DNA from 4 places in the Streptomyces sp. NBC_00988 genome. Region 2 is predicted to be linked to each of the others. Evidence: riboswitches for the same ligand, from Rfam matches in the RefSeq annotation. Region 2 holds a riboswitch; each other region holds the start of a gene.

Region 1 (7,636 bases), 4.6 Mb from region 2:
ACGGCCCGTACGACGACGACGCGGCGGGCGCCCGCTTCGAGGACCTCGTCCAGGTTGCCGAGGTCGATGCCGCCGATGGCGAACCAGGGGCGGTCGGTGCCCAGGGCGGCCGTGTACCGGACCAGGTCGAGGCCGGGGGCGTGGCGGCCGGGCTTGGTGGGGGTGGGCCAGCACGGGCCGGTGCAGAAGTAGTCCACGCCCTCCTGGACGGCGGCCGCGGCCGCTTCGGACTCGGCGTGCGTGGAGCGGCCGATCAGGATGTCCTCGCCGAGGATCGCGCGGCCCGCGGGGACCGGGAGGTCGCCCTGGCCCAGATGCAGTACGTCGGCGCCAGCGGCGTGGGCGACGTCCGCGCGGTCGTTGACCGCGAGGAGTCTGCCGTGCCGGGCGCAGGCGTCGGCGAAGACCTGGAGGTGCTCCAGTTCCTCGGCGGCCTCCATGCCCTTGTCGCGCAGCTGCACGATGTCGACCCCGCCGGCCAGGACCGCGTCCAGGAACTCCGCGAGGTCGCCCTGGCGTCGGCGGGCGTCCGTGCAGAGGTAGACCCGGGCGTCGGCGAGTTCCGCGCGGGCGGCGGCTGCGGCGGTGTCGGGCATGCGTGTGTCCCCCGTTGTCCTGCTTGTCGTGTGGTGGTGTCGCGCACGGGCCGCGGGCAGGGCCTGCTCAGGCAGGCCCTCACGTCGCCGCGGCCCGTACACCTCTCGGGCGTGCGGGTCAGACGGCGAGCGCCTGGGCGCGGCGCTTCACCTCCGTGCCGCGATTCTCGCTCAGCGCCTGCGCGGGGGTGCCGGGCAGGCTGGGGTCGGGGGTGAAGAGCCATTCGAGCATCTCTTCGTCGGAGAAGCCGTCGTCCCGCAGGAGCGTCAGGGTCCCCGTAAGGCCCTTGACGACCTTCTGCTCGGCCCCGTCGATGAAGGCGGCGGGGACGTGCAGCGCGCGGTTCTCACCACGGCGTACGGCGATGACTTGGCCGTCCTTGACCAGCTGCCGCACGCGTGTCACCTCGATATCGAGCATCTCTGCGATGTCGGGCAGCGTGAGCCAGGCGGGGACGAGAGCTTCGGTCTTTGCGTCAATCTCGGTCACGTAAACAGCGTGCCATCCCGGACTGACAGTCGGAAGTCGGGCCGGTCCGACCCGGGGGGACGAACTAGGCGATAGCCGCCTTCATCGGCAGAGAAGCATCGGCCAGCAGCGTGTGATCCATGGGCGTGGCCGACTCGATCAGACGGCGGCCCTGGGCCAGGTCACGGGGGCGGCCGACCGCCAGGAGGGCCACCAGACGGTCCCCGCGCAGCCAGCAGACGCTCCACGCCGGGGTGGCCGGGTCGCCGCGCCACAGGGTGGTGTCGGCGGACGCGTGATGGCCGGCGTACTGGACGAACCGGCCGAACTGCTCCGACCAGAAGTACGGCACCGGGTCGTACACCGCCGGGCTCTCCCCGACGATGTTCGCGGCGACCGTGCGCGGCCCCTGGAGGGCGTTGTCCCAGTGGTGGACGAGAAGTCGCTCGCCGTACCGTCCCGAAGGGAAGGAGGCGCAGTCGCCGACCGCGTACACGTCCGGTACCGAGGTGCGCAGCCCGGCGTCGGCCAGGACCTCGCGGTGCGCGCCCAGTTCGATGCCGGAGCCCGTCAGCCAGGCGGTGGCGGGGCGGGCGCCGATGCCGACCACGACGGCGCCCGCGGGCAGCCGTGAGCCGTCGTCGAGGACCACCTCGCCGGGTTCGACGTGCGCCACGCGTGCGTGCGTCCGCAGCGAGGCTCCGGCGGCGGCGTACCAGGCGGCCATCGGCGCGGCCACCTCGGCGGGCAGCGCGCCCGCGAGCGGCCGGTCGGCGGCTTCTACGACGGTCACCGCGCAGCCCGCCTCGCGCGCGGCCGTGGCGAACTCGGCGCCGATCCAGCCCGCGCCGACGACCACGATGTCGTGCTGCCGGGCGAGCACCGGGCGCAGCCGCTCGGCGTCGTCCAGGGTGCGCAGCAGATGCACGCCCGGGATGCCGTCGGCGCCCGGCAGCCGGATCGGTTCGGCACCGGTGGCGAGGACGAGGACGTCGTAGGGCACCGGGCCCTCGGCGGTGTCCAGTTCGTGGTCGGCGGGGCGCACGCCCACCACCTCGCGCCCCAGCTGCACCTCGATGCCGAGCGCCTCGAAGTCGACGTCGAAGGCGGAGCCCTCGGCCTTGCCGAGCAGGACGGCCTTGGACAGCGGGGGCCGGTCGTACGGCTGATGGGGTTCCGCGCCGATCAGGGTGACGGTGCCGGTGAAGCCCTGCTCCCGTAGCGCGACCGCGGTCTGCACCCCGGCCATGCCCGCGCCGACGACGACCACACGCCGCCCTGTCACCGTGCCCTGGTCCCGCGTCTGCTCGCTCACTCGATCACCATAGACACCTGACAATTTGTCAGTCAGCGGGCGCGTCAGGTGACCTGTTCCACAGTGCTGGTCCCGTTTCCCGCCTGGGACTCCCACTCCCAGGTCTCGTCGAGGCGAATGCGGCCGTCGGGCAACTCGACCACTTCGGACACGCAGTGCCCGGAGGACGTCGTCCCGTCCGTCTTCAACTGCACGTACCGGAAGTCCAACCGGTCCCCCGCGCGCGTGCCGACGAGACGCCCCCGTACGACGTCGCCGCCCGCGTACTCGGCCCAGATCTCACCGTCCTGCTCGTGGTACGCGAACCGGGTGCGGGTGCCGACCTGACCTGGGGCCTGGTCCGCGACGGGGGCGAGGACGAGACCGTCGAGCGAGCGGGCCATGGACGAAGGCTCCCTTACTGGCGCACAAAGCACGGGCTAGGGTGGCCAAGGTAAAGCACTCGCGGGAGTCCGGACGTACCGGGCTGAGAGGGAGGCTGGCGGCCTCCGACCGTACGAACCTGATCCGGGTCATGCCGGCGAAGGGAGGGGCTGGACGCCCATGCCTGCACACAACTCAGACGTCCTCGTCGTCGGGGGCGGGATCATCGGCCTGGTCACGGCCTGGCGCGCGGCCCAACGCGGCTTCGCCACGGCCGTGGTGGACCCCGAGCCGGGTGGCGGGGCCGCCCAGGTGGCCGCCGGGATGCTGGCCGCCGTCACCGAACTCCACTACGGCGAACAGACCCTGCTCGCCCTCAACCTCGCCTCGGCGCACCGCTACCCGGACTTCGCGGCCGAACTGACCGACCTCACCGGCCTCGACCTCGGCTACCGCCGCTGCGGCACGCTGGCCGTCGCCCTGGACGCCGACGACCGCGCCCATCTACGCGAACTGCACGCCCTGCAGCACCAGTCGGGGCTCGACTCCGAGTGGCTGTCCGGGCGCGAGTGCCGGCGCCTGGAGCCGATGCTCGCGCCGGGCGTGCGCGGAGGGCTCAGGGTCGACGGCGACCACCAGGTCGACCCGCGGCGGCTGGCGGGCGCGCTGGTGGCCGCCTGCGAGCGCGCCGGGGTCGTCTTCCACCGGACGTGGGTCGAGCGGCTCACGGTCGGGCGGGACCGCGCCACGGGGGTCGTCACGCGCGAAAACACCGCGCTCACCGCAGACCAAGTGGTGCTCGCGGGCGGCAGCCTCAGCGGGCGGCTGAAGGGGGTCCCGGACGACGTCCTGCCGCCCGTACGGCCCGTGAAGGGGCAGGTGCTGCGGCTGACCGTGCCGGAGCGGTACGCGCCGTTCCTGAGCCGGACCGTGCGGGCCGTGGTGCGCGGCAGCCAGGTGTACCTGGTGCCGCGCGAGAACGGCGAGCTGGTCGTCGGCGCGACCAGCGAGGAACTGGGCTGGGACACCACCGTGACCGCGGGCGGTGTCTACGAACTGCTGCGCGACGCCCACGAGTTGGTCCCCGGGATCACCGAACTGCCGCTCACCGAGACCCGGGCCGGACTGCGCCCCGGGTCCCCCGACAACGCGCCACTGCTCGGCCCGACCGCCCTGCCGGGACTGCTGCTGGCCACCGGGCACTACCGCAACGGCGTGCTCCTCACGCCGGTCACCGGCGACGCCCTGGCGCACGCGCTCAGTACCGGTGAACTCCCGGACGAGGCACGCCCGTTCACCCCGAAGCGGTTCGCCCGCACGCGCCTCGTGGAGCAGCCCACATGAACATCTCCGTCAACGGCGAGCACCGGGAGATCGCTCCCGGCACGCCCCTCGACGTGCTCGTACGGTCCCTCACCCCGGCTCCCTCGGGTGTGGCCGCCGCCCTCAACGAAACCGTCGTCCCGCGCGCGGAGTGGCAATCGACCTCCCTCTCCGAGGGAGACCGCGTCGAGGTCCTCACCGCCGTCCAAGGAGGCTGACCCATGGCCGACGACCCCTTCGTCCTCGGTGGCACGTCCTTCACGTCCCGGCTGATCATGGGCACCGGAGGTGCGCCCAGCCTCGACGTCCTGGAGCGCGCGCTGGTGGCTTCCGGCACGGAACTCACGACGGTCGCGATGCGGCGCGTCAACGCCTCCGTGCACGGCTCGGTGCTGTCCGTCCTGGAACGGCTCGGCATCCGGGTGCTGCCGAACACCGCAGGCTGCTTCACGGCGGGCGAGGCCGTGCTGACGGCCCGGCTGGCGCGGGAGGCCCTGGGGACCGCGCTGATCAAACTTGAGGTGATCGCGGACGAGCGCACCCTGCTGCCCGACCCGATCGAACTCCTCGACGCCGCCGAGACCCTGGTCGACGACGGCTTCACGGTGCTGCCGTACACGAACGACGATCCCGTGCTGGCGCGGAAGCTGGAGGACGTCGGGTGTGCGGCGGTCATGCCGCTCGGGTCGCCCATCGGTTCCGGGCTCGGGATCCGCAACCCGCACAACTTCCAGCTGATCACCGAGCACGCGCGTGTGCCGGTGATTCTGGACGCGGGGGCGGGTACGGCGTCCGACGCGGCGTTCGCGATGGAGCTGGGGTGTGCTGGTGTGATGCTTGCCTCAGCCGTGACGCGGGCACAGGAGCCGGTGCTGATGGCGTCGGCGATGCGGAGCGCGGTGGAGGCGGGGCGGCTGGCGTTCCGGGCGGGGCGTATCCCCCGTAGGCACTTCGCCGAAGCGTCCTCCCCGACAACCGGCGTGGCCTGCCTGGACCCGGAACGCCCCGCCTTCTGAATCCCCGGCCCGCGCACCACCCGCCGAGCCGCACAGCCCGGCCCCAGGCACCCGCCCCACCATGAGGTATCCGTCACAGGTCGGCTGCAGTACCGCCTCGAAACCGGGCGAAAGGGCCGTGCTTTCAGCCTTGGCTCGTACACTCACCTGCGTGGATACGACCCTTCATGACCCTCTCGTCGGGCAGTTGCTCGACGGCCGGTATCGCGTCGACGCGCGGATCGCCGTCGGCGGGATGGCCACGGTCTACCGGGCCGTGGACACCCGCCTGGACCGGGTTCTCGCGCTCAAGGTGATGCACCCGACGCTGGCGGCCGACGCCCACTTCGTGGACCGGTTCATCCGGGAAGCGAAGTCCGTGGCGCGGCTGGCGCATCCGAACGTGGTGCAGGTCTTCGACCAGGGCGCCGACCGGTCGTACGTCTATCTGGCGATGGAGTACGTCGCCGGCTGCACCCTGCGGGACGTGCTGCGCGAGCGCGGGGCGCTGCAGCCGCGGGCCGCCCTCGACATCCTGGAGCCGGTGCTGGCCGCGCTCGGTGCCGCGCACCGGGCCGGGTTCGTGCACCGGGACATGAAGCCGGAGAACGTGCTCATAGGGGACGACGGCCGGGTCAAGGTCGCCGACTTCGGGCTGGTCAGGTCCGTGGACACGGTGACCAGCACCACGGGGTCCGTGCTCGGCACGGTGTCGTATCTCGCGCCGGAGCAGATCGAGGGCACCACCGCCGACCCCCGGGTCGACGTGTACGCGTGCGGTGTCGTCCTGTACGAGATGCTCACCGGCCAGAAGCCGCACGACGGGGACTCCGCCGCGATCGTGCTCTACAAGCACCTGCACGAGGACGTCCCGCCGCCCTCGGCGCTCGTCCCGGGCCTGGCGTACGAGCTGGACGAGCTGGTCGCCACCGCCACCGCGCGCACCCCGGACCTGCGGCCGTACGACGCGGTCGCGCTGTTCGGTCTTGTCCGCGAGGCGCGGTCGCGGCTGAGCACCGGGCAGCTGGACGCGGTGCCGCCGCAGGCACTGACCTCGGAGTATCCCAACGCCGAGAACCGTACGAGTGTGATCCCGCGCTCGCTGACCGTGCCGCGTCCGCTGCCGGTCAACGAGGACGACGAGCCGGGTGACACGTTCGACCGGACCAGCCGGTTCGAGAGCGGTCCGCCGCTGCCGCCCCGGCGGCGCGAGGCGCGGCGGCCCCGGCGCGGGCTGCTGGCGATCGTCGCCGCCCTGCTGCTGATCGTCGGGGTCGGGGCGGGGGTCTGGTACATCAACTCCGGCCAGTTCACCAAGGTCCCGCCGCTGCTGGCGAAGACCGAGGCGCAGGCGAGGGAGCGGCTGAAGGACGCCGGTCTCGACGTCAAGAAGGTCGACCACGCGTACAGCGACACCGTGAAGCGCGGCACGGTCATCAGCACCGACCCGGAGTCCGGCGCCCGCATCCGGGACAACGACTCGGTGGCCCTGACCATCTCGGACGGCCCGGAGACCGTGAACGTCCCCGACCTGACGGGCACCCGCCTGGCCAGGGCGCAGACCCTGCTGAAGCGGGACGGGCTGGCGGCCGGCATGGTCATCAGGGAGTTCAGCGACGACGTCGCCAAGGGCCTCGTGATCAGCACGGACCCGGAGGCGGGCACCAAGCGCCACGCGGGCTCGGCGATAGCCCTGACCGTCAGCAAGGGCAGCGCGGTCGACGTGCCCGACGTCACCGGCGAGGACCTGGACGACGCGAAGTCGGACCTCCAGGAGGCCGGTCTCACCGTGAAGGTGTCCGACACCGAGATCACCTCGGAGTACGACGCGGGCCAGGTCGCCCAGCAGACCCCGGCCGGCGACGGCCAGGCCGCCGAGGGCGACACGGTGACGCTGACGCTGTCCAAGGGCCCGGAGATGGTCGAGGTCCCGAGCGTGGTCGGCGCGAGCGTCGACGCCGCGACGAAGCTCCTTGAGCAGTCCGGCTTCGAGGTCAAGGAGGACCGGGGCCTGCTCGGTCTGTTCGGCGACACCGTGAAGAGCCAGTCCGTGGACGCGGGCGAGCAGGCTCCCAAGGGATCGACGATCACGATCACCATCCGGTGACGGAGGCGGCACGCGCGCGTGACACCCTGGACGGGTGAGCAGCGAGTCCCCTTCCAGCGCCCCCGGATTGCCTTCCAGCGCCCCCGAGTTCCCCTCCCGCAACCCGGTCGGCGGCCATGTCCCCGTGGCCGGCGGCCTCCACTCCGTGGGGCTGTCCTACGCCCGTGAGCTGGCCGCCGAGACCGTGCAGGTCTTCGTCGCCAACCCGCGCGGCTGGGCCACACCGATCGGGAACCCGCGCCAGGACGAGGAGTTCCGCGCGGCCTGCGAGGCCGAGTCGATCCCGGCGTACGTGCACGCCCCGTACCTGATCAACTTCGGCTCGCACACCGAGGCCACCGTAGAGAAGTCCGTTGATTCGCTACGGCACTCGCTGCGGCGCGGGCGGGAGATCGGCGCGCTCGGTGTCGTCGTGCACACCGGGAGTGCGACGGGCGGGCGGGAGCGGTCGGTGGCGCTGGCCCAGGT
Region 2 (7,636 bases):
GCACTCTCGCCGGACACCGCGTCCAGGGCGTCGATCTGACGGACCGTACGCGGGAGTTGCTCACCACGGACACCTCGGGCGCCGTCTTCCTCGGCTGCCCGATGCGCGAGGAGGCGGCCGCGAAGATCCGGGCCGACGGCGCCCTGGTCTTCCCGCCCGTCCCGCACCTCCCGTTCGATCCCTACCGCGGCCGTCTCTACACGCCGGACGAGCTGTTCGCCTCGCTCGACAAGGGGTACGAGCAGACCCCGGACGCGCTCGCGTACGCCTGGTTCCAGCGGACCAAGGCCGACGGCGACATATACGCGTCGATGCTGCGCGCCGTCCACGACGACTCCGTCTCCGACGCCCTCGACGAACTCCTGCGCGGCGCACGGGTGGTGGGCGTGATGGGCGGCCACGCGATGACACGCGGGACGGCGGCCTACGGCGGTGCCGCTCGCCTGGGCCGCGAGCTGAGCCGGGCCGGCTTCACGGTGGCGACCGGCGGCGGACCCGGCGCGATGGAGGCGGCCAACCTGGGCGCGTACGCGGCGCCGTACGAGGACGCCATGCTGGAGGAGGCGTGCGAACTCCTCGCCGGATCACCGTCGTTCAGCCCCTCCATCACCGACTGGGCGGATCGCGCCTTCGAGGTCCGCACCCGCTGGCCCAAGGGCAACCACTCGATCGGCATCCCGACGTGGTTCTACGGCCATGAGCCGCCGAACGCGTTCGCGTCGCACATCGCCAAGTACTTCGCCAACGCCACCCGCGAGGACGGCCTGTTGGCCCGCTCGAACGCGGGTGTGGTGTTCCTGCCGGGCGCGGCCGGGACCGTACAGGAGATCTTCGACAACGCGACGCCGAACTACTACGAGTCGCGCGGCGAGCCCACGCCGATGGTGCTCGTGGACCGGGAGCACTGGACGGAGCGGCTGCCGACCTGGCCGCTGCTGCGTGCACTTGCCCGGGAACGGCCAATGGAGGCCCGTATCGCCCTCGTTGACCGGATCGAGGAGGCTCCGGAGGCACTGAAACGTCTCACTGATTAAAGTGCAGGTAAAGGCAACTGCTGTACACCGCATATGCATTGACACTGCTTACGCAGCACTTATAGACCAGTGAGACTCCTGGGGGTAGTGGTGCCTCACCTCATTGCCGCCCCATCTCCCCCTAAACCCCCCGCAGTTGCACATCCCGTGAAGGGCAAACGTGTCCATATCTCGACGTTCCGTACGCATCCTCGGTGTCGCGTCCGCCTCGGCCGCACTCGCACTCGGATTCGCGGGCAACGCGCTCGCCTGCAACATCAGCGAGTTCTCCGCCGAAGCCACGTGTGACGGCGCCAACGGTGTCATCACCGTCACCGACAAGGACGCCTCCGCTGCCGAGGCGACCATCACGGTGTTCCTGGAGAACAACGGTTCCGACGCCAAGCAGATCGGCGACGCGCAGACTGTCAAGGGCTCGAAGGAGGGTGTCACCATCACCTTCGCCGAGGACTGGCAGCCGAACGCGACGTACCGCGTTCACGTCAAGGCCGGCAACCAGGTCGACAAGGACATCACGCCGAACCTGACCACCCCGTCCAAGGCCTGCGCGACGGACTCGCCCAGCCCGACCCCGACGGAGGCTTCCCCGACGCCGTCGGCGACCGCCTCGACTCCGGCCGAGTCCGACACCCCGACCCCGTCGGCCACGGAGAGCAGCAGCACCGCTCCCGCGACGACGACCGACAACGCGCCGTCCCCGGCGGCCGGTTCCTCGAACCTCGCCGAGACCGGTGCCAACTCCAACACCGGCATGATCGCCGGCATCGCGGGCGCCCTCGTCGTCGTGGGCGGCGGAGCCGTCTACTTCGGCATGCGCCGTCGCGGTGCGAGCAACGGCAGCTGATCAACAGCCGCTGAACCACCCGCTGTTGTGGCCCGTCCGGTTCGTGGGGACGGGCCACACACATGTCTACCGGCCGCCGAGCACGACGGTCTCGGCCGCGTCGAACTCCACCCCGACCACGCCCCCGACCTCCGGCGCCTCCCGCAACGCGCACGCAGCCTCCAGCCGCGGCGCGTCCTCCGGCTGGAGCTGTACGGCGACATGGGTGCCCTTGAAGGTGCGGGCGGCGACCGTGCAGCGCAGGCCCTCGTCGGCGGGCAACAGGCGTACGCCTGCGGGGCGTACGAGGAGTGTGCGGGTGCCCTGGGGGGCGTCCTCGGGGACCGGGACCTTGCCCCAGGGGGTGTCGGCGGCTTCCCCTGCGACCGTGGCCTCGACCACGTTGTCGAAGCCCAGGAAGCGGGCCACGAACTCGTCGGCGGGGTGCTGCCAGACCTCAAGTGGCGTACCGGACTGGGCGATCCGCCCGTCCCGCATCACCACGACCCGGTCGGCCAGCGCGAACGCCTCGCCCTGGTCGTGCGTGACCGCGAGCACGGTCGTGCCCAACGTGCCGAAGAGCTCCCGGAGTTCGACGACCAGCCGTTCCCGCAGTGACCGGTCGAGCTGGCCGAGCGGTTCGTCGAGCATGAGAAGACGGGGCTGAGGCGCCAGGGCGCGGGCGAGCGCAACCCGTTGCTGCTCACCCCCGGACAGCCCGGCGACGGCACGGCGGGCGGCACCCGGCAGTCCGACGAGGTCGAGCAACTCGCCCACCCGGTCGTCCTGTTGCTTCTTCGACGCCCCGTGCATACGCAGCCCGAAGGCGACGTTGCCGGCCACGTCCCGCTGCGGGAACAGCTGGTGGTCCTGGAACATCAGACCCACCCCGCGCTTGTGCGCGGGCACGCCCGACTGGTCCCGGTCGTCGAGCAACACCCGCCCGGAGTCCAGGGGTTGGAGCCCGGCGACCGCCCGCAGCAGGGTCGACTTGCCGCTCCCGCTGGGCCCGAGCACACACACGATCTCGTGCTCGACGACCCCGAGGTCGACGGCGTCCAGCACCGGGCGCCCGCCGAACCGTACGGTCGCGCCCTCAAGGCTCAGCAGCGGCCTGTTCTGCGGCACGCTCGGCGGCATGTTCGGCGGCATCTAGAACTCCCCCGTCCGGTCGGTGCGCAGCCGCTCAAGCACCAGCAGGGCCACGGCGCACACCACCATCAGAATCGTCGAAAGGGCCATCGCCTGGCCGTAGTTGAGATCACCGGGCCGGGACAGCAGCCGCGCCACCGCGACCGGCAGCGTCGGGTTGTCGGGCCGCGCGATGAACACCGTCGCCCCGAACTCGCCCAGCGACACCGCGAACGCGAACCCGGCGGCGATCAGCAACGCCCGCCGTACGAGCGGCAGATCGACCTCGCGCCACACCCGCCACGGCGACGCCCCGAGCACGGCCGCCGCTTCCCGCAGCCGCCCGTCCACCGCCCGCAGCACGGGCAGCATCGTCCGTACGACGAAGGGAACGCCGACCAGCGCCTGCGCGAGCGGCACCAGGATCCATGAACTCCGCAGATCCACCGGGGGTTTGTCGAGCGAGATCAGGAACCCGAAGCCGACCGTCACCGCGGACACCCCGAGCGGCAGCATCAGCAGCGCGTCGAAGCCCCGCACCAGCCGCCCGGCGTCGCGCCGGGTGAGGGCCGCGGCGGCGAGACCGCCGATCACCACGGCGATGGCGGTGGCGGCGACGGCGTACTCCAGCGAGTTGCCGATCGCGGCGATCGGCGGGACCAGGAAGGTGCCGCCGTCGTCGTGGGTCAGCGCGCGGTAGTAGCCGAAGTCCGCTGTGTCCAGAGACCGTTGGACCAGCACGGCGAGCGGCAGCAGAAGCAGTACGGCGATGGACGCGACGACTCCGGCCAGCAGGGTCCACTGGCCGGCCCCGCGCGGGCGCCGTGCGGTCACCGACGGGTCCACCAGCCGTAGGGCGCTCTCCCGTCGTCGTACCGTCCAGGCGTGGACGGCGAGGATCGCGCCGACCGCGACGAACTGGACGATCGTCAGCACGGCCGCCGTGGACAGGTCGAAGACCTCCGAAGTCTGGCGGTAGATCTCGACTTCGAGGGTCGAGAAGGTCGGGCCGCCGAGGATCTGGACCACGCCGAAGGAGGTGAAGGTGAAGAGGAAGACCATCAGCGCGGCCGCGGCCACGGCGGGCCCGAGCGCGGGCAGCGTCACCGTCCGCCAGGCCCGGAGCCGGGACGCGCCGAGCATCCGCGCGGCCTCCTCCTGACGCGGGTCGAGCTGGGCCCAGAGGCCGCCCACCGTCCGTACGACGACCGCGTAGTTGAAGAAGACGTGCGCGAGCAGGATGGCCCACACGGTGGTGTCCAGCCGTACGCCCCACAGGTCGTCGAGGAGCCCGCCCCGGCCGACGAGCGCGAGGAACGCCGTACCGACGACGACCGTCGGCAGCACGAACGGGACCGTCACGACGGCCCGCAGGACGTGTCGGCCGGGGAAGTCGAAGCGCGCGAAGACGTATGCGCCGGGGAGCGCGATCAGCAGCGTGAGCGCGGTCGAGGCGAGCGCCTGCCAAGTGGTGAACCACAGGACGTGCCGGATGTCGGACTGCGCCAGCACATCCCAGATACGGCCCAACTGCCAGGCGCCGTCGACCTTGAGGCCGCGCGCGACGATCGCGGCGACGGGGTAGGCGAAGAACACCGCGAAGAACGCGACGGGCACGGCCATGAGCCCGAGCCGCGTCACGTTCCCCTTACGGGTCCGCCTCGGGGCTGCTTCAGCCGCCGCTTCGGCTACTTCAGTACGAGCGAGGTCCACGACTTGACCCACTGGTCCCGGTCGGCGGCGATCTTCGCGGGCGCCATGGTCTCGGGGTCCGAGGCCTGGCGGCCGTACTTCACGAACTCCTGCGGCACCTGGGCGCCTTGGATCACCGGGTAGACGAACATGTTGAGCGGCATGTCCTGCTGGAACTCCTTGGTCAGCAGGAAGTCGAGGAACGCCTTGCCGCCCTTGGTGTTCTGGGCGTTGCTGAGCAGCCCCGCGTACTCGGTCTGCCGGAAGCAGGTGCCGTACGACACCCCGGTGGGCGCGGTGGTCGGCTTCGGGTCGGCGTAGATGACCTCGGCGGGCGGCGAGGAGGCGTACGAGACGACGAGGGGCCGGTCGCCGCCCGCCTTCTTGCCGCTGGCGGACCCGGAGAACTCCTGGTCGTAGGCCTGTTCCCAGCCGTCGACGACCTTGACGCCGTTGGCCTTGAGCTTCTTCCAGTAGCCCTGCCAGCCGTCGTCCCCGAACTGCGCGGCGCTGCCGAGCAGGAAGCCGAGGCCGGGCGAGGAGGTGGCCGCGTTCTCGGTGACGAGGAGGTTCTTGTACTCGGGCTTGACCAGATCCGCGAACGAGGTCGGCGGGGTCAGCTTGTGCTTGCTGAAGTAGGCCTTGTCGTAGTTGACGCAGATGTCGCCGGTGTCGATGGGCGTGACCCGGTGCTTGGTCTGGTCGACGCGGTACTCGGGCTTGACGAGCGTGGAGCCCTTCGCGTCGTAGGACTGGAAGAGGCCGTTGTCGAGCGCGCGGGAGAGGAGGGTGTTGTCGACGCCGAAGAAGACGTCGCCCTGGGGGTTGTCCTTGGTCAGGATCGCCTTGTTGACCGCCTGGCCGGCATCGCCGTCCTTGAGGACCTTGACGGTGTAGCCGGACTGCTTCTCGAAGTCCTTGAGGACGCTCTTCGAGACGGCCCACGAGTCGTGGCTGACGAGGGTGACGGTCTTGGAGTCACCGCCGCTGCCGCTGTCGGACGAGCCGCACGCGGAGAGGGTGAGCAGGCCGAGGCCGACGGCCGCGGCCATGAAGGTCTTGGTGTGGTGCATGGGTGTTTTCCTCCTGGGGTGTCCAGGAAGAGACGCGGCCCCGCCCACAGGACGTGGGCAGGGCGCAACAGCAAGAGTGGTGACCGAACTTCCTACCCAGAATGACCTGGGCGAGGTTCAGAGGGTCTGCGGACAATCCCGCACTCTCAGCGCTGTGGCGCTCCCCTGTCGGAATATGAAGATGTACCTGCGTGTACTACGCGGAACAGGTTACCGGGTCACCGCTCGGTGGCGGCGAGTTGGCCGCACGCTCCGTCGATCTCCTGGCCCCGGGTGTCCCGGACGGTGACCGGCACCCCATGGGCCGCGATGGCCTCGACGAACGCCTTCTCGTCCTCGGGGCGGGAGGCGGTCCACTTCGAGCCCGGCGTCGGGTTCAGCGGGATCAGGTTGACGTGCACGGGCTTGCCCTTGAGGAGCCGGCCGAGCCGGTCACCGCGCCACGCCTGGTCGTTGATGTCACGGATCAGCGCGTACTCGATGGACAGCCGGCGCCCCGACTTCGCCGCGTACTCCCAGCCGGCGTCGAGGACCTCGCGCACCTTCCACCGCGTGTTCACGGGGACCAGGGTGTCGCGCAGGTCGTCGTCAGGAGCGTGCAGCGAGATCGCGAGCCGGCACTTGAAGCCCTCGTCGGAGAAGCGGTGGATCGCCGGGACCAGTCCGACCGTCGAGACGGTGATCCCACGCTGCGAGAGGCCGAGGCCGTCCGGCTCGGGGTCGGTGAGGGCGCGGATCGACTGGACGACCCGCTTGTAGTTGGCGAGGGGCTCGCCCATGCCCATGAAGACGATGTTGGAGAGCCGCGCGGGACCGCCGGGAATCTCGCCGTCGCGCAGCGCGCGCATCCCGTCGACGATCTGGTGCACGATCTCACCGGTCGACAGATTGCGGTCCAGGCCGGCCTGTCCGGTCGCGCAGAACGGGCAGTTCATGCCACACCCCGCCTGCGAGCTGATGCACATGGTGACCCGGTCCGGGTACCGCATCAGCACCGACTCGACGAGCGTCCCGTCGAACAGCCGCCACAGCGTCTTGCGGGTGGTCTCCTGGTCGGTCGACAGATGCCGTACGACGGTCATCAGCTCAGGAAGCAGCGCCTCCTGCAGCTTGGCGCGCGAACCGGCGGGGATGTCGGTCCACTCCGCCGGGTCGTGTGCGAGGCGCGCGAAGTAGTGCTGCGAGAGCTGCTTGGCGCGAAACGGCTTCTCCCCGACCGCGGCGACGACTTCCTTGCGCTCGGCGGGCGTGAGATCGGCAAGGTGCCGCGGCGGCTTCTGGGCTCCGCGGGGGGCGACGAATGTGAGTTCTCCGGGCTTAGGCATGGCCCTACCAGTGTCGCAGACATACGAAGAGGGACTCGCCGCCCTGTGGACAACGAGCCCCTCACGTACAGAACAGCAGGTCAGGCCGTGTTTCAGCCGGAGCCCACGAACAGCACCAGCAACAGCCACACCACCGGAGCGGTCGGCAGCAGAGAGTCGAGCCGGTCCATGATGCCGCCGTGCCCCGGCAGCAGCGTGCCCATGTCCTTGATGCCGAGGTCCCGCTTGATCATGGACTCGCCGAGGTCGCCCAGCGTGGCGCTGGCCGCGACCGCGAGGCCCAGGATCAGGCCCTGCCACCAGCTGCCGTCGTCGATCAGGAACTGCATGCACAGCGCGCCCGCCACCATCGCGAAGGACACCGCCCCGAACAGGCCCTCGCGGGTCTTTCCGGGGCTGATGCGCGGCGCGAGCTTGTGCGTGCCGAAGCGCCAGCCGATGGCGTACGCCCCGGTGTCGCTGACCACGGTCAGCAGCAGGAACGTCAGGACCCGCCAGGCGCCGTCGTGGGCGGTGAGCATCAGGGCGACGAACGTGGCCAGGAACGGCACGTAGAAC
Region 3 (7,636 bases), 2.3 Mb from region 2:
CAGTACGCCGAGGAACATGGTCAATACGATGCCGCCCATGACGACCTGAACGACCTGCGGCGCTTCGTCAAAGAACGCTTCGAGGACGATCACAAACCGATCAAGGCAGGGCTGTCGCTCTTCCTGTCCTTCATCACGCTCGGGATCTACGGCTGCATCGCGACCTATCGGCTCATGCGCTTCTGGTGGCAGATCCAGCTCACCGAGCAGGACTTCTACGACAAGCTCAGCGTCACGTGGACGAAGCTGGGCATCATCCGGTACCCCGTGACCTTCGAACCCGTCCCGGCCTTGAATCGCAGCTTCGGCATGCACTTCCTGCTCTCGTTCGTCACGCTCGGGATCTACGGCATTGTGTGGGACTACCAGCTCCACACCGACCCGGAGAAGCTCTACCCCGAAGTGCACTCCACCGAGGACACCATCCTCAACGCGCTGCGGAACATTGGTCCGGCACTACCTCAGTAGCCCCGCCCGAGGGCAGTCCGTGCGCCGAGGCGCCGACAGACGAAACAGCCGAACTTCCGGAACGGCGCTCGCCTCTACTCAGTCCGCCATACGTCGGACGATCTGCGCTTCTGCTCTTTCGACTGGCGCGCGACTGTAGGCATGCACCAGCGCGAGATGAAAGAGTGCCGGCGCGAGAGGGGCCCACCGATGAATGCGATCGGCACGCAGCATGTACTTGATCACTGCTGCGGGACGGAAAGGCACGAAATCGATGGTCTGGTGTTCCCATCGATCTGCCACTCCTCTGCTCATGCGGGCTTGCAGACCCTCGCAGGTCAAATCCTTGAGTCTGGCGTAAAAGTGAGCGCTCCAATGACGCTTCTCGACGTCCAGCGCAAAGGCAAGCAGGTCGAGTGCGTACTCATGCGGTTCTATGGACAGTTCCTCCCGCATGCCGCGCCGGGCGACCGCATAGAGGTCGGGGGCGCTCCTGCCGGAGGAGTCGATGTGCCGTGACATGCCCTCGTTGACGGACGAGTTCCAGACGCCGGGTGCCATTCGGACGCGGTTACTGCGCTGGCTGACGACCAGCATGTCGTCGGCTGTCACCACCGCGATATTCACGGCGAAACTGCACTGCAGAAACGCGGGAGCTCGCAAAGGGTCGCCGGGATCGAGATAGCGCGAACGAGGGGTGGTCCCGTCGGGCAGTCGACGGTCCAGTTGTTGCGCCGCGAGAAAGGTGTAGTAGTCCGTCGGGCGCAATCGCAGATGGACTACCGGCTGTTCCTCAAGAGCAGTCCGGGAGACATCGAGCGTCTCGACCGCGTATCGAGGTCCGTTCCACAACAGTGTCTGGCCCTCTGCCCTCAAACGCTCGCTTTCTTCCTCGATCTCGGCCCACCAGTCAGCCATATCGGAAGGCAATTCGATTCCCTGGTCCAGCACCTGGATGTAGACAGCCTGCGCCGGTATGGGTGACTCCCCGTCCCCTTCGACGATCAGTGCGGAGGTATGAAGAGGACCGAGGGAGAAGGTTCTCCACGCGGGACTGGACTCCTCCTGGCGTCGCAGGTTGCGTACCGCGCTCCTTGAGCGAGTGCGCAGTCTGTACCAGCTGTTCTGAATCGGGTCCTGGAACAGCACGGCAACCAGCATCCCGAGCACAGCGCCGACGACCCCGTTGGCCAGATCGATCCCACCCATGCCAGGCAGAGTAGAGACCTTGATCGCACCCTGCGCGATCTTCTCTCTTCTGTTACGACGCCCAGCAGAGCCATCCCGTCCAAGAGGCCCCCGGCATCGACGACCGGGAGCCTCGATGGAGGCGCCAGTTCATGGACAGGTTCAGTCCGCCAGCGGCAGATACACGCGGTTCCCGCTCGCCGCGAACTCCTTCGACTTCTGGAGCATCCCCTCAGCGACCTCGTCAGCCGTCGCCCCAGCGGCAGCCGTACCGCCGAACTGCGCAGTGATGCTTTGACTGATCTTCATCGAGCAGAACTTCGGCCCGCACATCGAGCAGAAGTGCGCCGTCTTGGCCGGCTCCGCCGGAAGCGTCTCGTCGTGGAACTCCCGTGCCGTGTCCGGGTCGAGGGCCAGGTTGAACTGGTCCTCCCAGCGGAACTCGAAGCGGGCGTCGGACAGCGCGTCGTCCCATTCCTGCGCACCGGGGTGCCCCTTGGCGAGGTCGGCTGCGTGGGCGGCGATCTTGTAGGTGATGACGCCGGTCTTGACGTCGTCACGATTGGGCAGGCCCAAGTGCTCCTTGGGCGTGACATAGCAGAGCATGGCCGTGCCCCACCAGGCGATCATCGCAGCACCGATGCCGGAGGTGATGTGGTCGTACGCCGGCGCGACGTCCGTCGTCAGCGGGCCGAGCGTATAGAACGGAGCTTCATCACAGATCTCCTGCTGAAGGTCGATGTTCTCCTTGATCTTGTGCATCGGGACATGTCCCGGGCCCTCGATCATGGTCTGTACGTTGAAACGCTTCGCGATCGTGTTGAGTTCCCCGAGCGTCCGCAACTCCGCGAATTGGGCCTCGTCGTTGGCGTCCGCGATCGACCCCGGCCTCAGACCGTCGCCCAGCGAGTACGTGACGTCGTAGGCGGCGAGGATCTCGCACAGCTCCTCGAAGTTCTCGTAGAGGAACGATTCCTTGTGGTGGGCCAGGCACCAGGCCGCCATGATCGAGCCGCCGCGCGAGACGATGCCCGTCTTGCGGTTCGCCGTCAGCGGTACGAACGGCAGCCGCACGCCCGCGTGGACGGTCATGTAGTCCACGCCCTGTTCGGCCTGTTCTACGACCGTGTCCTTGTAGATCTCCCAGGTCAGCTCCTCGGCGCGGCCGTCGACCTTTTCGAGCGCCTGGTAGAGCGGCACCGTGCCGATGGGGACGGGGGAGTTGCGCAGCACCCACTCACGGGTGGTGTGGATGTTGCGGCCGGTGGACAGGTCCATGACCGTGTCGGCGCCCCAATGGGTCGCCCAGGTCATCTTCTCGACCTCCTCCTCGATGGAGGAAGTGACCGCGGAATTACCGATGTTGGCGTTGACCTTCACCAGGAACCGCTTGCCGATGATCATCGGCTCGATCTCCGGATGGTTCACGTTGGCCGGCAGCACCGCCCGCCCGGCCGCGATCTCCTCCCGGACCACCTCGGGCGAAACCTTCTCCCGTACGGCCACGAACTCCATCTCGGGCGTGATCTCGCCACGTCGCGCGTAGGCGAGCTGCGTGACCGGCGTACCGTCACGGCCTCGGCGCGGCTGACGCGGCCGGCCGGGGAACACCGCGTCGAGGTTGCGGAGTCCACCGCGCGGTGAGGTGTGCTTGATGCCGTCGTCCTCGGGGCGGACGGGACGGCCCGCGTACTCCTCGGTGTCGCCGCGCGCGATGATCCAGTTCTCCCGCAGCGGCGCCAGCCCCCTGCGGACGTCGGTGTCGACGAGCGGATCGGTGTACGGGCCGGAGGTGTCGTACAGCGTCACGGACTGCCCGTTGGTGAGGTGCACCTGACGGACCGGCACCCGCAGATCGGGGCGCGAGCCCGCGACGTACCCCTTGTGCCAGCCGATGGACCGCTCGGCCTCCGTCGGCTTTCCAGCCTCCGTGGACTGCTCGGCCCGCGCGAACTCTTCGCCCGGAATGGGCTGTTCGTCCTGGCTGACGGCAGACGTGCGTACGTCTTTGTTGGTCATGAGACCTACTCCCTACGCCGGCATTACCCGGTAACAGGTTCGGCGGTCGACGCAGCGGCTTCCGTCAGCCGATGTTTCATGTGAAACATCACTCGATTCAGGTGACGTTTCCCGTGAAACATCGCAGAGACGAAGGTCAGCGCCCTCTCAGCCCGGTGCTCCGAGCTCCCGCGTGTGCAAAGGTGCCTCCACGCTAGCGTCATAAGTGGCGCGGTGAACAGTGGGCCTCCGGCGTTCTTGCGATGATCGGGCGGTGACCACGACACAGCAGCCCCCGTACCCGCCGACCGGGCCGCCGCATGGCCACGACCAGGGATCTGGCGACGACCACGGTTCTGGTTCCGGGCACGACCACGGATCGGGCGGGGACGGCGGACACGGACCGGGTGGAGACGGCGGGCACAGTTCCGGGGCAGGCGGTGGGCACGGTCACTCGCACAGCCACGGCCCCGCCGCCCCCGTCTCCCGGCATCTGCGGAAGGTCATCGCGGCGATCCTGATCCCGTTCACGGTGGCGGTCGTGGTCGGCATGGTGGTGCTCTGGCCCGGCGGCGCCCCGTCGCACAAGCGCACCGGGGTCGGCTTCGACCGGCAGACACAGCAGGCGACGGTCACCAAGGTCGTCAGCGTGAGCTGCGCGTCGGTGAACGCCTCGGGCGGGGGCTCGACCGGGGACACCTCCACCGCCGAGGGCTCCTCCGCGGCGCAGGAGGCGGCCGGCACCTGCAAGAAGGCCACGGTCACGGTCTCCACCGGCAAGGACAAGGGCCGTACGTTCACGGAGATCGTGCAGCCCGACCAGTCACGGCAGTTGCATCAGGGCGAGAAGGTCGTGGTCGCGTACGAACCCTCCGCGCCCAGGGATCTGCAGTACTCCGTCACCGATGTGAACCGTAAGTTCCCGATGGCACTGCTCGCCGGGATCTTCGCGCTGGTCGTCGTGGTGGTGGGCCGGCTGCGCGGTGTCATGGCGCTGGTCGCACTGGCCATCAGCTTCATGATCCTGAACTTCTTCATCCTGCCCGCGATCCTGCACGGCTCGAACCCGCTGATCGTGGCGGTGGTCGGATCGAGCGCCATCATGCTCATCGCCCTGTACATGTGCCACGGCCTGTCGGCGCGTACGTCGGTGGCGGTGCTCGGCACCCTGATGTCTCTGGTGCTGATCGGCGTCCTGGGCTCGGTGTTCATCGGCTGGGCCGCGCTGACCGGGAACACGGACGACAACACGGGCCTGATCCACGGGCTGTACCCATCGATCGACATGAGCGGCCTGCTGCTCGCCGGCGTCATCATCGGTTCGCTCGGCGTGCTCGACGATGTGACGGTCACCCAGACGTCGGCGGTCTGGGAACTCCACGAGGCCAACCCCTCGATGGGCTGGCGCGGGCTGTACCGCGCGGGCATCCGCATCGGCCGCGACCACATCGCGTCGGTCGTCAACACGCTCGTCCTCGCCTACGCGGGCGCCGCCCTGCCCCTGCTGCTGCTCTTCTCCATCGCGCAGAGCAGCGTGGGAGCGGTCGCCAACAGCGAGTTGGTCGCCGAGGAGATCGTGCGCACGCTGGTGGGTTCCATCGGCCTGGTCGCGTCGGTACCGGTCACCACGGCCCTCGCGGCCCTGGTGGTCTCGGCGGACCGACCGGGACCCGAGGCGGTTCCGGCGGGTGCGGTTGCGGCTACGGCAGGTGCGGCCACGGCGGCACCGAGCGCCAAGCCCGCTGCGGCGCGCGGCGGGAAGGGCCGGCGCCGCAAGCACTGAGATGCCGCGGGCGGTGAGACGCCACAGGCACTGCGGTGGGCGGCGAGAACGGCCCCAGGGAGCCGCGCAGAAGCGTTACTGCGAATCCCCGGGCCCCCCAGGACTTCAACCTCACCCGAGGCCTTCAGAACTCCACAGGGCCCTTCAGGACTCACAGCGCCTCCAGCGGCTTCAGCTCAGGGCTCCTGGCGAAGCGTTACGCCAACTCCCGACCCCGCCGCCGGCACAACACCTCACCCCGCGCTCTGCTCCTCCGCCAGGATGCGGTCCAGCGCCTCGTCGAGGTGGGTGTCGAAGTCCGCGAGGGCACCTTCCTGACCGAGCGGAACCAGCCGGTCGGTGCGGTCGAGGAACGCCACGAGCGGGGCCGCGCCGGTGCGGAACAGTGCCTGGTCGCTGCCCACCTGAAGCCGGATCAGCACCTCGCCCAGCGTCTCGGGGTCGACGGGCTCGATCCGCACATCGCCCTCCCCGCACGCCATGCCCAGCCCGTCGATCAGCAGCTCGCGACCGAAGGCCCAGGTCACCGGGGCGTCGCCCGGCAAATGGAAGGTCAGCCGCACGGCGTACGGATCGGACGTCTCGTAGCCCAGCTCGACCGGGATACGGAAGGAGAGCTCCTCGGAAACGAGGAAGCTCATCATGACCTCTGCCTGTACGGACTCGCGCATCGCCTATCCCGTCAACTGCCGTCGCCTGGCCGGGAATGATCCCCGTGACACTGAAGGAATATTGCTGAACGTACACGTTAGATCACAAGGAGTAAGTTTTCAGATACTGATAGAGAGCGCGAGCGACCCCAGAAGCCTGCCTACCTCGGCCTGCAACTGCCGCGCCGCGACCGGCAGTCGATCGGCCTGATGCGAGGGCAGGGAGATGGCCATCGTGGCGGCCGTGGCGCCGAGGGTGATCGGAATCGCCGCGCAGACCGTCCCCAGCGCGTACTCCTGGCGCTCCACCACCAGCTCCGTCCGCCGCATCCGGTCCAGGCGCCGCACCAGGGCCTGACCGTCGCGCACGGTGTAGGGCGTGAGGGACCGCACGGGGTAGCGGTCGAGGTGGTCGCGGCGGACGTCCTCGCCCAACTGGGCCAGCAGACACTGGCCGATCGCATGCGCGTGCCCCGTCTCACGAAAGTCCGCCCACTCCTCGACCGCCGGACTGCCGGGGGTGTCGGAGACGCACAGCACCTCGATCTCGCCGTCGCGGTACATCGCGTAGTACACCGGTGCACCGATCAAATCCCGCCACTGCGCCAACGCGTCGACGATCGTGCTGCGACGTTTCTCCTGCGCCCCGCTGCTGCCCAGCCGCTCGGCCGCCTCCCCGAGGAAGAACAGCCCCTTGTCGCGGCGGAGATATCCCTCGTGCACGAGGGTGCGCAGCAGGTGGTACGCCGTGGGGAGGGCGAGGCCGGTCTCGCGGGCCAGTTGCTTGGCGGGTGCTCCGTGTTCGTGTCCGGCGACGGACTCCAGCAGGCGCATGGCCCGTTGGACGGAACCGATGAGGGTGGTGGCGGACTGCTGCGGGCCGTCGGCCGTCGCTGAGCGCTGCCGGTCAGGGGCTGCGGTGAAGGGCTGCTGGTCGGTGGCCCTCGCGGAGCGCTGCCGCGGCGGAGTCGGCACCGGGCGCTGCTGTACCACCGGCTTCGGCTGTGACACCGGCCGCAACTGTGCCACCGGACCCGACCGTTCCACCAAACCTGGCTGTGCCGCAGGACCTGACTGTGACACCGGCCGCAGTTGTGCGGGGACCGCCATCGAGCGCGGCCACGTGGGCGGGACGGGCAGGGTGGGGCGTGCGTGTGGTTCTACGGGTGCGGTGTCAACCGTGGCCAAGGGTCACTCCCGGAGCGCGAGGGGGCAGCCCGTGCGGGGAACACGGGGAGGGGGTGCGCCGCCCGCGGGGTTCGTCCCCGCGTCGAATTCCGGACTTTAACCGCCCGCCACCGCCGGCAGACGGCCTGTCCGGGAAACTTCCCCCGCCCGAGGGAACCGGTGATTCCTGTTACCGATCACCGGTCGGCCGGCAGGGCCTCACCAGTCGCCGCGTGAGGAGGAGCTCGACGTGAACTTCCGGACGACGTAGATCACTCCGCCGACCAGCGCCACGAAGACCAGCAGCTTGAAGAGCAGTCCGATGACGATGCTCACGACGGTCGCTATCAGCCCGCCGAACACGACCAGGGCGATGACCGGCACCGCGACCCACTTCACCCAC
Region 4 (5,483 bases), 6.4 Mb from region 2:
CTTAATGGGATGTATTCCTCCGGCGGCCGAGCCGAGCGAGGATACACAGTACCTATCCAGCTGAATCTTCCCGCGACTTGGCGCACGCATCTGGACAGGTCACCACCAGGCCACTTATACATACGTCCCATGTCTGAATCTGGTGCGCTCGACATCGTCTACGTGCACGACCCCGACGACCACTGGCGCCAGGCCGCGCAGGAGGCCATGCCCGTCTCGCCGAGCCGCGCGGCCAAGGACTCGTCGGCGCCATCGGAACGGGCATGGACCAGTCGGCCGTGCTCGCCCGGTTCCTGCGCGTGACGCCCGCGGACGTGGCGATTCCGGCCGGCCGCTACACCCTCCTCGACCAGTCGGCCCTGGACGACGTCCGGCTCACCGCGCAGGAACTGGGCAGGGGTGTCGTGGCGGTCGGTGTCCTCAACTCGGGCCTGCTCTCCCGGGACCGGCCGGTGGAGGGCATGAAGTACGACTACCGGAGCGCTCCCCCGCGGCTCGTCAGACGTGCCAGGGTGATCGCGGAGGGTCTGCGCACAGCACGGCACGACGTTGCCCGTCATGGCGATCGCCTTCCCCTTCACCCACCCCAGCGTCGTCAATGTCACACTCGGGACGCGGAACGCGCGCCAGGTGGCCCAGAGCACCGAACTGCACCGAAGCCGCGTGCCCGGTGAACTCTGGGAGGATCCAAAGGCCTGTGGCTTGATGCGGTCGGGACGTCCCGCCCGCCTCTCCTGACGCGGGCTCCGGAGGAGCGGATCCGAACGCCGAGCGCACCCACGGGAGGAGTCCCCTTTGTCACTGACGGACAAAGCCATTGAACAGATCCGCGAACTCATCAGATCCGGCGCCTTGCCGCCAGGCGCGAAGCTTCCTCCTGAACCGGATCTGGCCGCCCAACTGGGCCTGTCCCGCAACCTGGCGCGCGAGGCGGTGAAGGCGCTGGCCGTGGCAAGGGTGCTGGAGGTCAGGCGCGGGGACGGCACCTACGTGACCAGCCTCCAGCCGAGCCTGCTCCTGGAGGGCCTCGGTGGCGCGGTGGAACTGTTGCAGGGGGATGCCGGCGCCCTCATCGACCTGATGGAGGTGCGGCGGCTGTTCGAACCCGTCGCGACAGCGCTCGCCGCCACCCGCATCTCCGAGGACGGTCTGGCCGAGGTGAAGCGGCATCTGGACGCCATGCGGGAGGCACGTGACGACGTCGAGCGGCTGAACCTCCACGACGCGGCCTTCCACCGCGCCGTGGTCGCCGCCACCGGCAACGAGACACTCCTCACCATCCTTGAGGGCATCTCGGGGCGCACCCTGCGGGCCCGCATCTGGCGCGGTCTGGTCGACGCACAGGCCTCGGGGCGGACGCTCGCGGAACACGAGGCCATCTTCTCGGCGCTCGCCGGCCGGGACGCCGCCCTCAGCCAGGCCGCCGCACTGGTCCACGTCAGCAACACGGAACGGTGGTTGCGTGAACACCTCGACTCGACGAACGGCGAGTTCGATCGCTGACCGCGAAGAGCATGTGCGGCGGCCGGTGGAGGGTTCGGCCGATCAGGAACGGCGCCGGAGCCGCAACGGAACGTAGACGGCGAGGGCGACGACGAAGGCCACGTAGTACGACAGGTCGGCGCCGTGCAGTGCCCGCGCGACCGGACCCACGTACAGCCCGGTGTCCATGAACGGGACCGCGGCGCCGAAGGCGACGACGAACGCCGTCAACGAGGGCCATCCTGTCGGGTACCGGCGTTGTTCGGTGGCGAGGTCGATCGGCGCGCCCTGCCGCTCCCGCGCCCGGACGGCCCAGTCGACGACGACGATCGCCACGAAGCCGGGGATCCAGTAGCCGACGAAAAGCAGCACGTTCTGGAAGCGGGCGGTGGTGTCGGCCGCGTGCATCCACAGCACCAGCGGGAGGCCGAGCAGCGCGGCAAGGGCCGCGGCAGCCGGGCGGGCGACACGCACGCCCACGGTCTGCAGCGCGAGTGAACCGCTGTAGTCGTTCATGGCGTTGCTGCACAGCGCGGCCACCACCACCGCGAACAGCCCCAACGCGCCGACGACCCCGCTGCCGAGCAGATCCCGCACTCCTGCGACGGTCTGGTCGGTGAGCCGGGACGCACCCCACAGCCCGAGCGCCTGGACGGACCCGAGCGAGAGCACGAGACCCAGCAGGGTGCACCAGAACATGCGGGCGCGAGAGGTGGAGCGCGGCAAGTACCGGCTGAAGTCACTGGCGTACGGGGCCCAGGACACGGTCAGACTCAGCGCGATGGTGCTGGTCAGCACGAACGCCCCGGCCCGGTCGGCGCCGTACGCGGTGCCCGCCACGGCGTGGGCGCCGTCGAGCAGATGCCAGGCTATCAGCGCGAAGGCGGCGACGAGCACGAAGGTCATCACGATCTGGAGCCGGTGGATCACCTCGTACCCCAGTACACCGAGAGCTCCCTGTGCGGCCATGACGACCAGTGCGCCGAGCCAGAACGGCCACCCGCACAGGCGGGCGAGCGCGTCCGCGCCGAACAAGCCGATCAGCGCGTCCCAGGCGATGGACGAGAGCCACTGGAGCACACCGGGCAGCACGACGGCCCACCCGAAGGCGAGCCGGGCCAGAGGCAGTTGGCCCGCGCCGGTCAGCCCGCCCCACGTGCTCAGGCAGGCGGTCGGTATCGCGCCGATCAAGGTCCCGAGCACGACGGCAGCAAGGGCCGTGCGCATGTCCAGACCGAGCGCCACCCCGATGGTGCCGGTGAACACACCCGTCATGGTGAGGTTCGGAGCGAACCACACGGTAAACAGGCGCCCGGCGCCGCCGTAGCGGTTGGCCTCGGGAACCGGCTCGATGCCGTGTGCCTCGGCCCGGAGGTCACCGGGGCCGCCGGGCATCCGGCCGCCGAACGGCGTCTGCCGGGAAGGTGCGGGTGACTCGCCCGAAGCATGCGTCAACGGCATGGAAGACATCCCTCCGCCAGTACGAACTGGTTCAGGTTCGACGGGTGTGATCTCAGCCCTCGGCGGGGCACCCCGTGTCCGGTAAGACGAGAAGACTAACCCGGAGCCCGGTTGGCGATATGGCATGCCCATGTCATTCTCTCTCATGGGAGCGCTCCCACACGGTGGGCGCCGGATGTTCGCGCGGAGCCCGCAGAGCTGCCGCGCCCTCCGCACCTGCATCCGTTCAGCCCGCAAACCGGTCGAGCCGGTGCCGCTGGCGGGCCGGTCAGGCGAACGACGCCTCGATGGAGTTTACGGATGGAGTGCGCAGTTCGACCAGGCGCAACGCCAGAGGCTGGACAGCAGCACGGAAGCTGTGGTCGACGCAGCCGCCGAAGTACGCGGGGTCGTCGGAGTTGACGCGGATCACGACACCTCTGTCGGAGCATCCGCCACAGCGAATGCTCCGACATGCCCTCGACAACGCGGAGCCGGACGTCGGACGGCGAGTACACGGTCAGCGGGACCCGCTCGGAACCGAGCCGGGCGACGAGGTCCGGGTCCTCCAGGCACCGCACCGCTCGGTCGACGCGTTCGGCGCCGAGTATGTCCGGAGCCTGGCGAATGTAGTCGGGCGGCCCCTCCTCGCCCGCGTGGCAGACGCGCCGCAGACCCGCCCGGACGCCAACGTCGGAGCCCTCGGTGAAATCCGCCGATGGGTGCCCCACCTCGGCCGAGTCCGATCCGAGATCGAGAATCGGGATGTCGGGGGCCAAGCCGGCGTCTAGCATCCGCAGCGATTCGGCGGCGGGCCGGTCGCGCATCGCGCAGACGATCGCACAGCCGCTGACATCGGGTTCGTCGGCGGCGCGGCGCGTCGTCCGCCCCGCAGGACGGTCGCCGCCGGGATCCCGCGTGCCGTGTTCGTGCGCATCGACGAAGACCTCGACATGCCGGCACCCGGCCGCGTGAGCGCGGACGAGGTAGCGCCAGGTCATCTCCACGACGTCCCGCCGGGAATGGAGGGCGGCGGTCATGTTCGCGTAGTACAGGTCGAGGAAGAACTGCAGGCCGGTGAACCAGTGGCGGCCGGCCAGGTCCGTGAAGTCGGTGTACGGCAGGCGTGTAGCGTTGCGCCGGGACAGCTCAAAGACCGTCTCCGGTTCAAGAGCGCCCTCCAGAAGGAGGTGGAGTTCGGCCGACGGCGCGGGTAGACGGAGCTCGGACACGGGGCTCACTCAGCACTGCGGTCACCAGGTCGAAGAAGGAGTCCAGGTCGCAGACGACCCTTATGGCGGGCAGGTCCTCCCGGCCATAAGGGGCACGGCGTTCCACAACCGTTATGCCTCGCGTCGGCTCCCTCGCCGTTCCACGACGGCGGATCTCCACGCAGTCGACGAGACTGGGGTCGGCGATGGCGGCGACGCTGTCAATCACTGGACTGGCTTCCGTGCAAGCCACGATGCGTACAGCCGCCGAGAAGGCCCCTGCTGCCACTCCCCCGCGGCGCTTCCCGGGCCGCGCCCGTCTAAGAGTCCGCCGACGCGAAGGGCGTGATCACTCGCGCCACTCGACGGGCTGGCCCGGGGCTCTGCGGGCGCGGCCTACTCGGAACACGTCGGAGTTCCTCCGGGTGCATTCCCCGGATGCGGGTGGCAGCCGGTTTCAGGGCAAGGCGGGCAGAGGGAACACTCCACGCCCCTCCAGATCCGCACAGCATTCGCAAGCAGGAAGCTGAGCAGGACTCATCTTCATTCGCGAGATTCGACACCTCACGTCGAATGTCCAGCACTTGCCGACCGAGCATGCAGTTACCGATACCTGATATTTCAAGCAGCTCACTTCATACACATACGGAACCGAGCCATCCACGACAATTCTGATGCACCGTCATTTACCCTGCGGAGTCACGGAATGTGCAAGGTGAGTGAATCGCTTGCGGCGCATCGGCAGCCTGTGTATATGGTGTGACCGTCAGTGTCCGGCCACATTCACTCCTGCACCGCTCGGCGGTTCGCAGGTTCCCGCATTCATCAGGGCGCTTCAAAAGAGCCGCCCGTACGGATGCCTCACGTTCTGGGACTGTCAGCGGGTATCACTTCGTACACTCCCGGGCGGATGACATACCGAAAGGTATGTACCAATCCAGCGTTGTCTTGAAAGGAAACTCGGACGTGGATGACGCGGCCCTGTCGGCTCCCCCCACCCTCGAGCACCCGGGCGACGCGACGGATGAGCAACTCGCCACAATGTTGAAGAAATGCTCGGGGAAGCGACCCGCCCACTATCCCGTCGGTGTGCTTTTGGATCGGCACTGGGAGGCGGTGTTCTCGTACGCGTTGTTGTGCGCGGACGGCGCGCGGGCGGCGGGAGTGCTGACTTCCGCCGCGTTCACGAGGTTGTTCGGCGAAACCATTCGGCAAGCCGGTCCCACGGCCGCATGGCGCCCCCAACTTCTGGTGACAGTCCGCAGGATCGCGGCCGAATGGCAGGAAACGCACAGGCGACGTCTGTTGCGCCCCGAGCTGTCGAGGGACCCTGGCGGGGGCAACACGAAG

What was found. Region 2 has a riboswitch for thiamine pyrophosphate ahead of OG496_RS39315 (thiamine ABC transporter substrate binding subunit). Riboswitches for the same ligand answer to the same signal wherever they lie in the genome.
Region 1: it holds a riboswitch for thiamine pyrophosphate, as region 2 does, so the genes downstream of both, thiO (glycine oxidase ThiO) here and OG496_RS39315 (thiamine ABC transporter substrate binding subunit) in region 2, are expected to answer to the same signal.
Region 3: it holds a riboswitch for thiamine pyrophosphate, as region 2 does, so the genes downstream of both, thiC (phosphomethylpyrimidine synthase ThiC) here and OG496_RS39315 (thiamine ABC transporter substrate binding subunit) in region 2, are expected to answer to the same signal.
Region 4: it holds a riboswitch for thiamine pyrophosphate, as region 2 does, so the genes downstream of both, OG496_RS09980 (purine-cytosine permease family protein) here and OG496_RS39315 (thiamine ABC transporter substrate binding subunit) in region 2, are expected to answer to the same signal.

What each region holds. Positions count from the first base shown of each region.
Region 1 covers NZ_CP108730.1:3,965,702-3,973,337, forward strand. Annotated here, with positions in the region: gene thiE (thiamine phosphate synthase) at 1-596, opposite strand, end outside; gene OG496_RS17985 (Rv2175c family DNA-binding protein) at 715-1,086, opposite strand; gene OG496_RS17990 (NAD(P)/FAD-dependent oxidoreductase) at 1,151-2,380, opposite strand; gene OG496_RS17995 (hypothetical protein) at 2,425-2,763, opposite strand; TPP riboswitch at 2,815-2,926, shown strand; gene thiO (glycine oxidase ThiO) at 2,924-4,087, shown strand; gene thiS (sulfur carrier protein ThiS) at 4,084-4,284, shown strand; gene OG496_RS18010 (thiazole synthase) at 4,288-5,082, shown strand; gene pknB (Stk1 family PASTA domain-containing Ser/Thr kinase) at 5,234-7,168, shown strand; gene OG496_RS18020 (deoxyribonuclease IV) at 7,203-7,636, shown strand, end outside.
Region 2 covers NZ_CP108730.1:8,531,336-8,538,971, reverse strand. Annotated here, with positions in the region: gene OG496_RS39335 (LOG family protein) at 1-1,034, shown strand, start outside; gene OG496_RS39330 (LAETG motif-containing sortase-dependent surface protein) at 1,195-1,878, shown strand; gene OG496_RS39325 (ABC transporter ATP-binding protein) at 1,945-3,009, opposite strand; gene OG496_RS39320 (ABC transporter permease) at 3,010-4,611, opposite strand; gene OG496_RS39315 (thiamine ABC transporter substrate binding subunit) at 4,677-5,753, opposite strand; TPP riboswitch at 5,825-5,930, opposite strand; gene rlmN (23S rRNA (adenine(2503)-C(2))-methyltransferase RlmN) at 5,972-7,078, opposite strand; gene OG496_RS39305 (phosphatidate cytidylyltransferase) at 7,171-7,636, opposite strand, start outside.
Region 3 covers NZ_CP108730.1:6,273,183-6,280,818, forward strand. Annotated here, with positions in the region: gene OG496_RS28745 (DUF4234 domain-containing protein) at 1-468, shown strand, start outside; gene OG496_RS28750 (hypothetical protein) at 547-1,656, opposite strand; gene thiC (phosphomethylpyrimidine synthase ThiC) at 1,798-3,654, opposite strand; TPP riboswitch at 3,647-3,836, opposite strand; gene OG496_RS28760 (YibE/F family protein) at 3,908-5,416, shown strand; gene OG496_RS28765 (SsgA family sporulation/cell division regulator) at 5,650-6,087, opposite strand; gene OG496_RS28770 (IclR family transcriptional regulator C-terminal domain-containing protein) at 6,187-6,921, opposite strand; gene OG496_RS28775 (DUF5326 family protein) at 7,453-7,636, opposite strand, start outside.
Region 4 covers NZ_CP108730.1:2,176,700-2,182,182, forward strand. Annotated here, with positions in the region: partial or broken gene OG496_RS09970 (aldo/keto reductase) at 148-738, shown strand; gene OG496_RS09975 (FadR/GntR family transcriptional regulator) at 796-1,503, shown strand; gene OG496_RS09980 (purine-cytosine permease family protein) at 1,546-2,943, opposite strand; TPP riboswitch at 2,935-3,028, opposite strand; gene OG496_RS09985 (adenosine deaminase) at 3,087-4,154, opposite strand.